DNA from 4 places in the Allorhizobium ampelinum S4 genome. Region 1 is predicted to be linked to each of the others. Evidence: predicted binding sites of a transcription regulator. Region 1 holds the regulator's gene; each other region holds the start of a gene.
The links. The regulator PhoB, encoded in region 1, activates phosphate uptake and scavenging genes when phosphate is short. The targets are predictions, from matches to a motif close to TGTCATNNANCTGTCAT.
Positions count from the first base shown of each region.

Region 1 (3,209 bases):
AGCCCGGAAGTCATCCTGATGGACGAGCCCTGCTCGGCCCTGGACCCGATTGCGACGGCCAAGGTGGAAGAACTGATCCACGAATTGCGGGCCAATTTCACCATCGTCATCGTCACGCATTCGATGCAGCAGGCCGCTCGTGTGTCCCAGCGCACGGCAATGTTCCATCTCGGCCAGTTGGTCGAGGAAAACGATACCGACAAGATGTTCACCAACCCGGACGACCAGCGGACCCAGGACTATATCATGGGCCGGTTCGGCTGATCCGACGGTTGATTGAAAATGCATCTTTTTAAAGGATCAGAACATGACAGCGCATATCTACACCGCCTTTGACGAGGAACTGAAATATCTAATGCGCCGCATTTCGGAAATGGGCGGTCTGGCCGAGCAGATGGTGGGTGAATCCGTTCGCGCGCTGGTCAATTCCGATGCCGCCCTCGCCCAGAAGGTGATCTCCGACGACGTGATCATGGACAATGCCGAGCGCGAAGTGGGTGACAAAGCGATCGTCACCATCGCAAAACGTCAGCCCATGGCCGCCGATCTGCGCGAAATCATCGGTGCGCTCAGGATTGCCTCGGATCTGGAGCGCGTCGGCGATCTCGGTAAGAACAATGCCAAGCGGGTCATGGCCGTGCAAGGCACCGGCGTGCCGCGCAAGCTGGCCCGCGGCATCGAGCATCTTTCGGAACTGGCGATGACCCAGCTCAAGGAAGTGCTGGATGTCTACACCACCCGCTCGGCGGAAAAGGCCAAGTCGATCCGCGACCGCGATGAGGAGATCGATGCAATCTACACCTCGCTGTTTCGCGAATTGCTGACCTATATGATGGAAGATCCGCGCAACATCACCACCTGCACGCACCTTCTGTTCTGCGCCAAGAATATCGAGCGCATCGGCGACCATGCCACCAATATCGCCGAGACCATCTATTACATGGCCACTGGCGCACAGCCCGAGGGTGAGCGCCCGAAGGACGACACGACGACCGCTTTCGGGGTCGCCGATTGAGATGACAATGCGAGGATGTTGACCCATCCCCGCATTGCATGACGTGTTGATATCTCAAGGCATCAAGACCTTGAGATATCAAAGAAAAGCATACCAAGAGCCATGATCTGTGGCTGCCGGTATGAAACCATGACGGAGATTGGCATCGGACAGCTCAGCGTCTGACGCCAAATGGGGTGGGGGCTTCACCCGAAGGTTCGACCTGTGGCGACAGGCCAGCCTTCCAGTCACAGTAGAGCGCCATCATGAAGCGCAAACATGCTGTAAACATCGAAATTCTCGTATTGCCGTGTTCTTTTTCGCCAGAGCGGACAAGGAAAGGCTTGCGGGAAGACTCTCTCATTGAAGGTATGGGATCGAATGCTGCCGAAAATTGCCGTCGTTGAAGACGAAGAAGCCCTGAGCGTCCTTTTGCGTTATAATCTGGAATCGGAAGGCTATGAGGTCGAAACCATTCTGCGGGGAGACGAAGCCGAGCTTCGCCTGCAGGAGCGGGTGCCGGATCTGCTGATCCTCGATTGGATGTTGCCGGGTGTTTCCGGCATTGAGCTATGTCGTCGCCTGCGGATGCGGCCCGATACCGAGCGCCTGCCGATCATCATGCTGACCGCGCGTGGCGAAGAGAGCGAACGGGTGCGCGGACTTGCCACCGGTGCCGACGATTATGTCGTCAAACCGTTCTCGACGCCGGAACTGATGGCCCGCGTCAAGGCGATGCTGCGCCGCGCCAAGCCGGAAGTTCTGTCCAGCCTGCTGCGTTGCGGCGATATCGAGCTTGATCGCGAAACCCATCGTGTCCATCGCAAGAGCCGCGAAGTGCGCCTCGGGCCCACCGAATTCCGGCTGCTGGAGTTCCTGATGACCTCACCCGGCCGGGTGTTTTCCCGCTCTCAACTGCTGGACGGCGTCTGGGGCCATGACATTTATGTGGACGAGCGCACAGTCGATGTCCATGTCGGACGGCTGCGCAAGGCGCTCAACTTTTCCAATATGCAGGACGTGATCCGCACGGTGCGCGGCGCCGGCTATTCGATGGAAGCATAAGATCGCTGCTCTGTTTTTATGGACCGAAACCCCAGTGGAACGAAAAAAGCGAGCCGGGCGGCTCGCTTTTTTTATGACATGCGATCGGAGATCACGGGCAGAGATCAGCGCGCGTTCGCAGCAGCCCGGCGCCGCTCGTTTACCGGCTGGTAGGCGAGCTTCGCGTGATATTTGCAATAGGGAGAATTGTCCTGGCTGTCGCAGCCACAGAAGTGAAACTCGTCGGTCATCGGGTCGCCAACCGGCCATTTGCAGGTCCGCTCGGTCAGGTCCGTCAGCGACAGACGGCGCGAGGCTGGCAGAATGGTGGTGTTGAGAACCGGCAAAGCAGCCATGTTCTCGGTGACATCCATGTCGAGATCTTCGTTCAGCGCGGTCGCCGCAGCAGTGCGCGCGGCAGGACGCGGCGCGCTTGAAGGCGTGCGTGCGGCAAAACTCGGTGCACGAGGCGTGGACGGCGCTGGCCGCTTGGGTGTGCGCGCTGGTGTCGCGGCGGGACCGCCTGCCTTGGCGCGTCCGGGAAGGCACAACCGATGCACCTTGCCAATCACGGCATTCCGGCTGACGCCGCCAAGCTGCGTCGCAATCTGACTTGCGCTCAGGCCTTCGGCCCATAATTTCGTGAGTCTTTCAACTCGCTCGTCCGTCCAGTTCATGCCGCAATCTCCGCCTGGTGCACGCGCTTGACGCGGAATCCATCATCCATGTCCCGGAAGGTTCCGGAACCCAACTTTCCTCGTGTTGTTGGTGACTTTTCCGCCGCATGCAGTGTAGTAATTCGTTATTAACCTAGTGTGAGCCTGACTCCGTGACAAGAGTCGCCGAATCATCGTGAATCGAATTTCAGGCTTTTCCCCAACTTGCTATCCACCGATTTTTTATCGAGGCGGTTTGTTCAACAGCGCTTGCAAGGACATGTCGGAGCAATGCCTTTGCCCCGATGTTTTGTTGACAACGCTGGCGGAAGCCGGAATAGTGCAAATGCCGCCGAAAGGCGGCATTTTTGATTTTTTCCACCGGTTTTTCGGTGGTTAGCCTATAAACTCATTGAGACTTCAAAAAGCCGCTCGAAAGGATTTTCCGCCATGGCTCAGACATCAACGCCGCTGTTCAACACGTTTTCACGTGCGCCGCTGCGTTTCGAGCGAGG
Region 1 covers NC_011989.1:409,200-412,408, reverse strand. The annotation lists gene pstB (phosphate ABC transporter ATP-binding protein PstB) at 1-264, shown strand, start outside; gene phoU (phosphate signaling complex protein PhoU) at 308-1,015, shown strand; gene phoB (phosphate regulon transcriptional regulator PhoB) at 1,376-2,059, shown strand; gene AVI_RS01965 (GcrA family cell cycle regulator) at 2,164-2,715, opposite strand; gene AVI_RS01960 (aspartate aminotransferase family protein) at 3,145-3,209, shown strand, end outside.

Region 2 (3,209 bases), 1.1 Mb from region 1:
TTAAAGCTCGATCCAAAGACCTATACCGGTACCAGCGTGCGGTTTTTTGCCTGCCTCAACGCCATCAAGGTCATTCCCTATATCGCGCTCGGCCAGCTGGATTTCAGCAACTTCACCCTGTCTCTCAGCCTGCTGCCGGTGGCGCTGCTGTCCACCATGGCCGGTGCCATGGTGGTGCGTCGGATGAAAGCGCAGACCTTCTATCCGCTGATCTATGCCATGACGCTCATTGCCGGGCTGAAACTGTTTTGGGACGGTTTGTTTTTCCTGTAATCCAATGAGCGATTGAAGATTGGCATCGGATTGCTTTTGCAAATATCTCGAGACTTGGGATAAGACATTTGCGACTGGAGGGAGATTGTAAAATTGACGACAATCAAAATCCCGATAAAATTGCATTTTCGCATCGCACAATTGCGCTTGCCGGACGGCAGGATGTATCATAGCTTGCGCATATGACGACAATCGATCCATTCTCGGCCATTGCCGATCCCAACCGACGCCATTTGCTGGAAGAGTTACGCCGTGCACCGCGCACGGTGAACGATCTGGCCAAGGGCCTGCCGATCAGCCGGCCGGCCGTCTCACAACATTTGAAGGCCCTGCTGGATTGCAATCTGGTGACAGTGGCCACCCAGGGCACCAAGCGGATCTATTCGGTCAACCATTCCGGCTTCAACCGGCTGAACCTGTGGCTGGACCAGTTCTGGAACTGACGGTGGGATCGGTTCGCATAGGGACCGGCGTGCCAATATCGTCATAGCAGGCGCGAATATTTCGTTCGCCACAGCGCCTCTGGCGTTCCCAATCGTTTATAGCACCGCATGATTCGACTTGCGAAAACAGCCCACGAAAAAGGCCCCGAAGGCAATCGGCGCTTCGGAGCCTGTTCTCGGTCAAGAGCGGCAATGGTTTAGCGCTCCTGGATCTGGGATAGAGTATCAAGACAGCGGCGGAACGCTATAGCAAACAATCCGCCACGTGCCGATGCAAAGGGCCTGTTCACTGGATGAAGTCCTCAAATCGGGCCCGATTCAAGGAGGCATCATCCAGCCTCTAATGTCGTGTCGACTTCAGGCGCTCCATTTCATCCTTGAGGCGCAATTTGAGGCGCTTGAGTTCCAGAATTTCCTTGTCGTCGGTCGAGGGAGAGGAAAGGGCGGCATGTAGTTTCTCCTCCAAAACTCCATGCTTCTTGGCAAGCGATTCAATATGAGCCTGAATGGTCATTTGATTCTATCCTTCCTTTTCAACCTCCAGCATCCATCGCTGGAGCTTCTTGGTTTGCGACAGGAGTGTGACACGATCTTACGCCGATGTCTAAGGCGAAAACCTGAATTTATGAGGGCAATTTCATGTTGGCACAGGTGATACTTCCCATATCGGGTCGCCTCCTTGCGTTAGGCCTTTCTAAACGCAAGGGAAATTGATTGGTTAAAAGACGCGGCCAATGCCGATGAAATTATGCGAAAGGGCTAACTTCCCGTTACCGACGTTTGGTGATAGGAGCTTGCGCCATTCCACCATGCATCAGAAATAGATGCAGCCAGCGACAAGATGGGGACAGACGATGCCGGATCAGGACCACGCGGATACAAGGCTTCAACTCGCACGCCTTCGTCAGGAACACGAGGATTATGATGCTGCGATCAACGCCATGGTTCAGGTCGGCTGCGACGCCTTGCGGATCCAGCGGATGAAGAAGAAAAAGCTTGCCATCAAGGACAGGCTGACCAAACTGGAAGACCAGCTCATTCCCGATATCATTGCCTGAGAAAAGGGTGCCGCCGATGCAGGATGAAAGACCGCCCGTCGCCATCATCATGGGAAGCCAGTCCGACTGGGAAACCATGAAGAACGCTGCCGACACCCTGGACGCACTTGGCGTCAGCTACGAGGCACGCATTGTCTCCGCCCATCGCACCCCCGACCGCATGGTCGCTTTTTCCAAGGGTGCACGCGACGAAGGCTTCCAGGTGATCATTGCCGGAGCTGGCGGCGCCGCCCACCTGCCCGGCATGGTCGCCTCGATGACAGCGCTTCCGGTTTTCGGCGTGCCGGTGCAGTCAAAAACCATGTCCGGCCTCGACAGCCTTTATTCCATCGTGCAGATGCCGGCCGGTATTCCGGTCGGAACGCTCGCCATCGGCCGGGCTGGCGCTGTCAATGCCGCCCTGCTCGCAGCAAGAGTTCTGGCGTTGCAGGATGCCGATCTCGCCGACCGGCTGGATGACTGGACAGACAATCAGACTGCCGCCGTTGCCGACTATCCCACCGACGAAGCTCCCTGAGGCTTATAAACTGTACGGATCACACGCGTGAAGACCATTGGAATTATCGGCGGCGGCCAGCTTGGCCGCATGCTTGCTATGGCCGCAGCAAGGCTGGGGCTGAAGACCATCGTGCTGGAACCGCAGGCCGACTGTCCGGCCGCCCAGGTTGCCAACCGGCAGATATCAGCCAATTACGCTGACGAGGCAGCCCTTGCCGAACTGGCCGCCAGTTGCGACGTGGTCACCTACGAGTTTGAAAACGTGCCGGTCGCCGCCGCCGAAGCCCTGGCGCGCAGCGTGCCGGTCTACCCCCCAGCCAAGGCACTTGCCGTGTCCCAGGACAGGTTGAGCGAAAAGCGCTTTCTCAACGACAATGGCATTGCCACCGCCCCGTTTCGCACCGTCGACAGCCAGGCGGACCTGGAGCAGGCATTGGCCGAATTCGGTGGCGAAGGCGTGCTGAAAACCCGCCGCTTCGGCTATGACGGCAAGGGCCAGCGGGTCTATCGCAAGGGTGACGATGCCAGCGGCGGCTATCAGGCGCTTGGTGCCGTGCCGCTGATTCTCGAAGGTTTCGTGCCGTTTGCGCGGGAAATCTCGATCATCGCCGCCCGTTCGATATCAGGCGAAATCGCCTGCTACGATCCGGCTGAAAATATTCACCGCGACGGCATCCTGCACACCTCCACCGTGCCTGCGTCGATTTCGCCGCAGACCGCCGCTGCGGCCAAAAGTGCGGCGGAAAAGCTGCTGACCGGCCTCGACTATGTCGGCGTGGTCGGGCTCGAACTGTTCCTGATGGCCGATGGCAGCCTGATCGCCAATGAAATGGCCCCTCGGGTCCACAATTCCGGCCATTGGACGGAAGCGGCCTGCGTGATCTCGCAATTCGAACAACATATCCGCGCCGTTACCGGGTTGCCACTGGGCGATCCG
Region 2 covers NC_011989.1:3,050,948-3,054,156, forward strand. The annotation lists gene AVI_RS14520 (sulfite exporter TauE/SafE family protein) at 1-273, shown strand, start outside; gene AVI_RS14525 (ArsR/SmtB family transcription factor) at 456-716, shown strand; gene AVI_RS29680 (YdcH family protein) at 1,057-1,230, opposite strand; gene AVI_RS14535 (YdcH family protein) at 1,571-1,774, shown strand; gene purE (5-(carboxyamino)imidazole ribonucleotide mutase) at 1,791-2,291, shown strand; gene AVI_RS14545 (5-(carboxyamino)imidazole ribonucleotide synthase) at 2,319-3,209, shown strand, end outside.
Region 2: the regulator PhoB is predicted to act here: its motif matches at 1,287-1,303, upstream of AVI_RS29680 (YdcH family protein).

Region 3 (3,209 bases), 1.3 Mb from region 1:
CACACGAAACAGACTTTGCTGCAGTGCAGCTATGCAAGAAGCGCAAGGCCCTTTTGCGGCGTCAGAAGTATCGAGCTGAGGCTCCGTGGTGGGCCACATACAAAAACGCCCGCGTCATCAGCGGGCGTAGTATCAATTCAATAGCTTGGAAAAAGCCGCTTAGCGAGCAACCGACTGGCGGGCAACGCTGTTGATGTCAGCGCGATTGATGCCCAGATCCTGCAGCTCACGGGTGGTCATGCGACCCAGTTCGGTAACGGTCTGACGATACTTGCGCCAATTGTTGAAAGAGCGTGCTACGTTCATGATGATCCCCTTTCGTGAGGTCTCTTGACGCCAGCAACCTTGCCTTGGTTCCAACGTCGTTTCGATAATTGGAATATAGGCCCTTGCCCGCCCGTCGATAAGACACAAGGTCTGAGGTCAGCCATGCACTCAAAGCATTGGTCTTCTCGGAAACTGATCAAAGCGATTGCATCAAGCCCTAAAACGGTCGAAGGCAGTCAGGCGTTTGATCGGTGGATCTGCCTCGGGATAGCGGTAGATTTCGGTTCGCAGGTATGAGAGTTCCTCGTCTAGCGCCTGTTCATCGACTTCGATCCACCAGGATTTCGGACGACCGTCGCTTCCGTCAGACCAACGATAGCCTCTCGCTTTCAGGTGGTCCTTCATGTCAAAGGGGCTATTCTCGGCAAGGATCCGGACACGCGATCGCTGGCTTGCTTGATAGAGTTCAGCAAAAGCGGTGGAGGCCGTTCCATCATTGTCCCTTGCGAGAACCTCCAGGAGCGCGAAACAATCGTCAACCGCACGATGGCCCTCGTGGAAGAAACCCGCCTGCCCGATGAGATAGCCAAGCTTGGTGCCTTCATATCCCCGTGACGACCAATCGATCTCAGCATTCGAGCAGGCCCAGGCCTTGCCCGCAAACATCGGAGACAACATCTCGCAGAATGGACGGTCAAAACCGGCATTGTGGGCGATCACCAAATCCGCGGGTTCGATCAGGGCCTGGACGACCTCCATATCGATCGATTGACCGGCGACCACCTCGTCGGTGATGCCGGTGAGCGTCGTGATGTCAGCGGGAATAGACATGCTTGGCTGCTGAAGCCCGCCATAGACCTCGGTCACGTCACCGATGTTTCCATTGGAATCGAAAGTGAACGCGATCAGCCCGATCTCGATGATCTCATCCTTGCGCCAATTCAAGCCCGTGGTCTCGGTGTCGAGGATGATGCCTTTGAGCGGGAATTCCGGGCGTGGGAACGGTACGACCTCCCGCGGCATAAGTTTTGTGAGGATGCGGTAGCGGCCCGTCTCCGACAAATGGCGAACCATCTCCTCTTCACTCATGGAAGCGACCAGCTGCTCAGGCTTCACGGGTCTTGATTTGGCACGAACAGCGAGCCGATCGCGCGAAACCTCTCCCGAAAACATGTCAAACTGTTCTGTCATTTCTATCGCCATCACTTCGTCGCCGGTTGCCGCCGTTCAAACACGGTGGGACCGGCAGTTCAATCATAATGGAGCATTTTGGGTCGTTAAGTTAAGAACGCCTAACGTGCAACTGCATGCCGATCGCGACAGAGTCCTCCCTTCCCTGCCGCGACGACCTGATCAGTCTCCGGTCTTCGTGAGATCCAGTAGCCCTCTCGGCAGACTATTCACGCATTCCCGTGTTCAGCATTCCCGTGTTCAGGCTTTGCTCTCCATTGACCTTTTGAACGAACGCCAGTGGTAGCGCATCGCCGTTGTCACAGCCCCGTCATAAAATAAGGCGACAGCTTTCGTTCGATCAACTTTGGATGCTGGCATGGATTATTTCAGACGCTTCAACTTCTTGTTCGCCACACCCTCGTTCGACAGCGAGGATTTGGAAGGCGTTCGTTACAAACAGATCATTCAGGAGATCGAGCGTTCCGGTTTTGAAGTGGTGCGTGCCCGCAATCTGGACGACGCAGAGATCGTTGTTCAGACTGATGCCGCCATCGGCTGTATGATGGTCGATTGGGGCAAAAAGGGGCTCGAAGGCAAGACCTCTCACCTCATAAACTTGATGCGCCGCCGCGGGCTGGATTTTCCCATCATCCTCCTGATCCGTGGAAAGCGTTTCGAGGACGTGCCGGTCGAGGTGCTCGACTTCATCGATGGTTACGTTTTCCTGTCGGAGGAAACGCCCGCCTTCATCGCGAAGAACCTCATTAGCCGTCTGAAGCAATATGCGGAAACGCTGAAAACGCCGTTCTTCGGCGCGCTCGTGGATTACGCAGAGGAAGGTAACCATCTCTGGACTTGTCCCGGGCACAATGGCGGCGTGTTCTACAGCCGCAGCCCGATCGGCCGCGTGTTCATGGAGCATCTCGGCGAAGCGGTCTTCCGCGACGACCTTGACAATTCCGTGCTCGACCTCGGCGACCTCCTCACTCATGAGGGGCCGGCGCTTGCGGCACAGAAGGAAGCGGCAAAGATCTTCGGCGCCGAGAAGACCTATTTCGTGTTGAACGGAACATCTACCTCCAACAAGGTCGCGCTTTCCGCCCTTGTCACGGATGGCGACCTCGTGCTGTTCGACCGCAACAATCACAAGGCTGCGCACCATGGGGCCCTGATGATATCGGGTGGCATTCCCATCTACCTGCCGACCACGCGTAACGCTCATGGTCTCATCGGCCCGATCGACTACGCGTCACTGGACGAGACCGCGCTGCGCGCCCGTATTCGCGCCAATCCCCTGGTGAAGGATCCTGACGCCTGGCAGAAACCGCGGCCATTCCGTGTTGCCGTCGTCGAGCAGTGCACCTATGACGGCACGATCCACAATGCCGAGATGATCCTGAAATCGATCGGTCATCTCTGTGACTACATCCTCTTCGACGAGGCCTGGGCCGGGTTCATGAAGTTTCACCCGCTCTATGCGGGGCGGTTCGCCATGGGGCTCGCCAATCTTGGCCCGGATTCCCCGGGCATCATCGCCACCCAGTCCACGCACAAGCAGCTCGCCAGCTTTTCGCAGGCGTCGCAGATCCACATGAAGGATCGCCATATTACCGGGCAAAAGCGGCGTGTGGAGCACCGGCGCTTCAATGAGAGCTTCATGCAGCATGCCTCCACTTCGCCCTTCTATCCCCTGTTCGCCTCGCTCGACGTCGGCGCGCAGATGATGAAGGGTCGTTCCGGCGAGGTGCTGTGGGACGATACGATCCGCC
Region 3 covers NC_011989.1:2,793,995-2,797,203, forward strand. The annotation lists gene AVI_RS29650 (DUF1127 domain-containing protein) at 160-306, opposite strand; gene AVI_RS13280 (3'-5' exonuclease) at 478-1,458, opposite strand; gene AVI_RS13285 (Orn/Lys/Arg family decarboxylase) at 1,817-3,209, shown strand, end outside.
Region 3: the regulator PhoB is predicted to act here: its motif matches at 1,756-1,772, upstream of AVI_RS13285 (Orn/Lys/Arg family decarboxylase).

Region 4 (3,209 bases), 1.2 Mb from region 1:
CGATCACCACAGCCATGAACGGCGCCTTGATCAGGCCGGCAGCGAAGGTGGCATAATCCACGGCGTCATGCAGACGGGTAACAAAGACCTGAAAGGTAATGCCGGAATAGGCAAAGGAAACGACCGCGGCACCGTAAAGCGCCGCAAAATTGGCGATAACCGTCAGAAGCGGCAGTGCAATGACCAGAGCGACGATACGCGGCAACACCAGAACGCCGATTGGGTTGAGGCCGATAACCTTCAGCGCATCCACTTCCTCGCGCATCTTCATCGAGCCGATTTCAGCGGTGATGGCGCTGCCCGAACGGCCAGCGATCATGATGGCGGTCAACAGAACGCCGATCTCGCGCAATTGCAGAATGCCGACCAGGTCGACCACGAAGACTTCGGCGCCGAAATAGCGAAGCTGGAAGGCGCCCTGCTGGGCGATGATCGCCCCGATCAGGAAGGACATCAGCAGGATGATCGGTACCGCCCGAAGACCCATATGGTCCAACTGATTGACGATGGAAGCAATGGACGCCCGCCCGCCGCGTCTTTCCTTGGATTGCGTGCCACGCACCGCCGAGCCGAGCACATAGCTCATGGCCAACACGTCTTCAAACAGGCTGACGCTCATCTTGCCAACCGGCTCTAACACCCGCTGGAAGAAGGGGCGGCGATCCACGACCTTTTCTGGCAAAGGCGGCTGTTCGGGCAGCGCGGAAATCAGCTCCCGCATCGCGTCGCTGCCACCGACAATCTGCACATCGCCCTGCTTGGAAGCGGCCAGCTCGATGCGGCGGATGATCCAAGCGCCGGATGTATCAAGACTTGAAATGCCGGTGATGTCGATCTCGACATGGCCGTTCAACGTTTCGCGCAGTTCCAGCAGTTTTGGAATCACGGTATCAACCGTGGTATTGCGCCACGAACCACTCAGGCGAAGCCGCTGCCCGGCCTCCCCTTCCAGCTGTTCGGCATCGACCGTGGCATTGTCCATCTGACCGGAACTCAAAACGTATACACTTTCAAAGCCATCACTCAGAGAGTGGGCAAGCCGCCATCGGCTTGATGCTGACGACTATATATCGTTCCCGCGCGACAATTCCACTGATCTTTGCGGGAAAAGTGTCGATCAACCTATGGGCAACACTTCGGTCCACAGGCTTTTGTCACCTATAACCATTTTAGGCGTTGCAGCGTGCCGCCTGCGTTTCTGTTCCAGCGGGGTTTTCCACCGGAAAAATGCGAATCGGCTCCGGCGGACCCAGCAGGCGCGGTTGATCAGCGGCATTATAGCGCGTACCCCATTCGATCAATTCGAAATGACCGTCATGATGTTCGGCCACCGCAGTGCAGCTTTCCACCCAATCACCGGTATTGATGTAATGGATACCGCCGACATCCTCCATGACAGCATGATGGATATGGCCACAGATCACCCCATGCACGTCGTTGCGGCGCGCTTCGTCGGCAACGACTTTCTGGAATTCTCCGATAAAATTGACCGCATGCTTGACCTGTAGCTTGGCCCAGGCAGAAAATGACCAATAGGGCATGCCCATCCGGCGGCGGACAGCCGCCAGAACCACGTTGATGGCAATCGCCATGTCATAAGCCCAGTCACCCATATAGGCGAGCAGGCGCGCATTGCGCACCACCACATCGAACTGGTCGCCATGCAGAACCAGATAGCGCTTGTTATCCGCCGTCTCGTGAATCATCTGGTCCAGCACTTCGATTCCTCCAAAATGGGTTCCGGGAAAACCCCGGAGGAATTCGTCGTGATTTCCGGGGATATAGACAATTCTTGTCCCCTTGCGCGCCTTGCGCAGCAATTTCTGCACCACATCATTACAGCCCTGAGGCCAATACCAGCTGCGTTTCAACCGCCAGCCGTCGACGATATCGCCAACCAGAACGATGGTGTCGGCATCGTAAACACGCAGAAAATCCAGCAAAAAATCAGTTTTTGCGGCCTTAGAGCCGAGATGCACATCCGAAATGAAGAGGGTTCTCACATGTCGCGTTTCGGTTTCGTCGCTCACGGGAATGGTCCTTTACGATCAGCTTTGGCATGCTCTCAAAATCAGACTCGTGTTTCAGGATGATGACACGGGCAACACACCGATGGGCTGCAATTGCCATGCCCACCAGAAATATGTTCTGGTCCGTGGAACGATTTGTTGTAAGAGATGGGAAGAGTTGAACGATGAAGCGGCAAGAAGCATGACCGACGACAAAACCAAGACGAATTCGCCCGCCTCTGGCGATCTGGACGAACAGGCTCTGTTCTACCATTTGCATCCCCGCCCCGGCAAATTAGAGATCCAGGCAACCAAGCCGCTGGGCAACCAGCGCGATCTGGCGCTTGCCTATTCCCCGGGTGTTGCGGCTCCCTGCCTTGCGATTCGCGATAATCCACAAGCCGCTGACGATTACACGGCCCGCGCCAATCTGGTCGCGGTGATTTCCAACGGCACCGCTGTCCTCGGCCTCGGCAATATCGGCCCGCTGGCCTCAAAGCCGGTCATGGAAGGCAAAGCCGTCCTGTTCAAGAAATTCGCCGGTATCGATGTGTTTGACATCGAGGTCGACGCCATGACTGTCGATGCCATGGTCTCCACCGTCGCCTCGCTGGAGCCGACCTTCGGCGGTATCAACCTTGAAGATATCAAGGCGCCGGAATGCTTCGAAATCGAGCAGCAATTGCGCGACCGGATGAATATTCCGGTGTTTCACGATGACCAGCACGGCACCGCGATCATCGTCGCCGCAGCCATTCTGAACGGCCTTGAACTGGCCGGTAAAACCATCGGCGACGTCAAGATCGTCGCGTCAGGCGCGGGTGCCGCGGCTCTTGCCTGCCTCAACCTTCTGGTTGCACTTGGCGCGAAACGTGAAAACATCTGGGTTCATGACATTGAGGGCCTGGTCTACAAGGGCCGTAACGAGCTGATGGACCCCTGGAAAGAGGTCTATGCCCAGGAAAGCGACAAGCGGGTGCTTGCTGAAAGCATCGGCGGTGCAGATGTATTCCTCGGCCTGTCCGCTGCGGGAGTCCTGAAGCCGGAACTGCTGGAACAGATGGCGCCAAGCCCGCTAATCATGGCTCTGGCCAATCCAAAGCCCGAAATCATGCCGGAACTGGCGCGCACTGCCCGTCCCGACGCGATGATCTGCACCGGCCGGTCGGACTATCCCAACCAGGTCAATAACGTTCTCTG
Region 4 covers NC_011989.1:1,566,767-1,569,975, reverse strand. The annotation lists gene AVI_RS07400 (ABC transporter permease) at 1-982, opposite strand, end outside; gene AVI_RS07395 (UDP-2,3-diacylglucosamine diphosphatase) at 1,170-2,030, opposite strand; gene AVI_RS07390 (NADP-dependent malic enzyme) at 2,212-3,209, shown strand, end outside.
Region 4: the regulator PhoB is predicted to act here: its motif matches at 2,082-2,098, upstream of AVI_RS07395 (UDP-2,3-diacylglucosamine diphosphatase).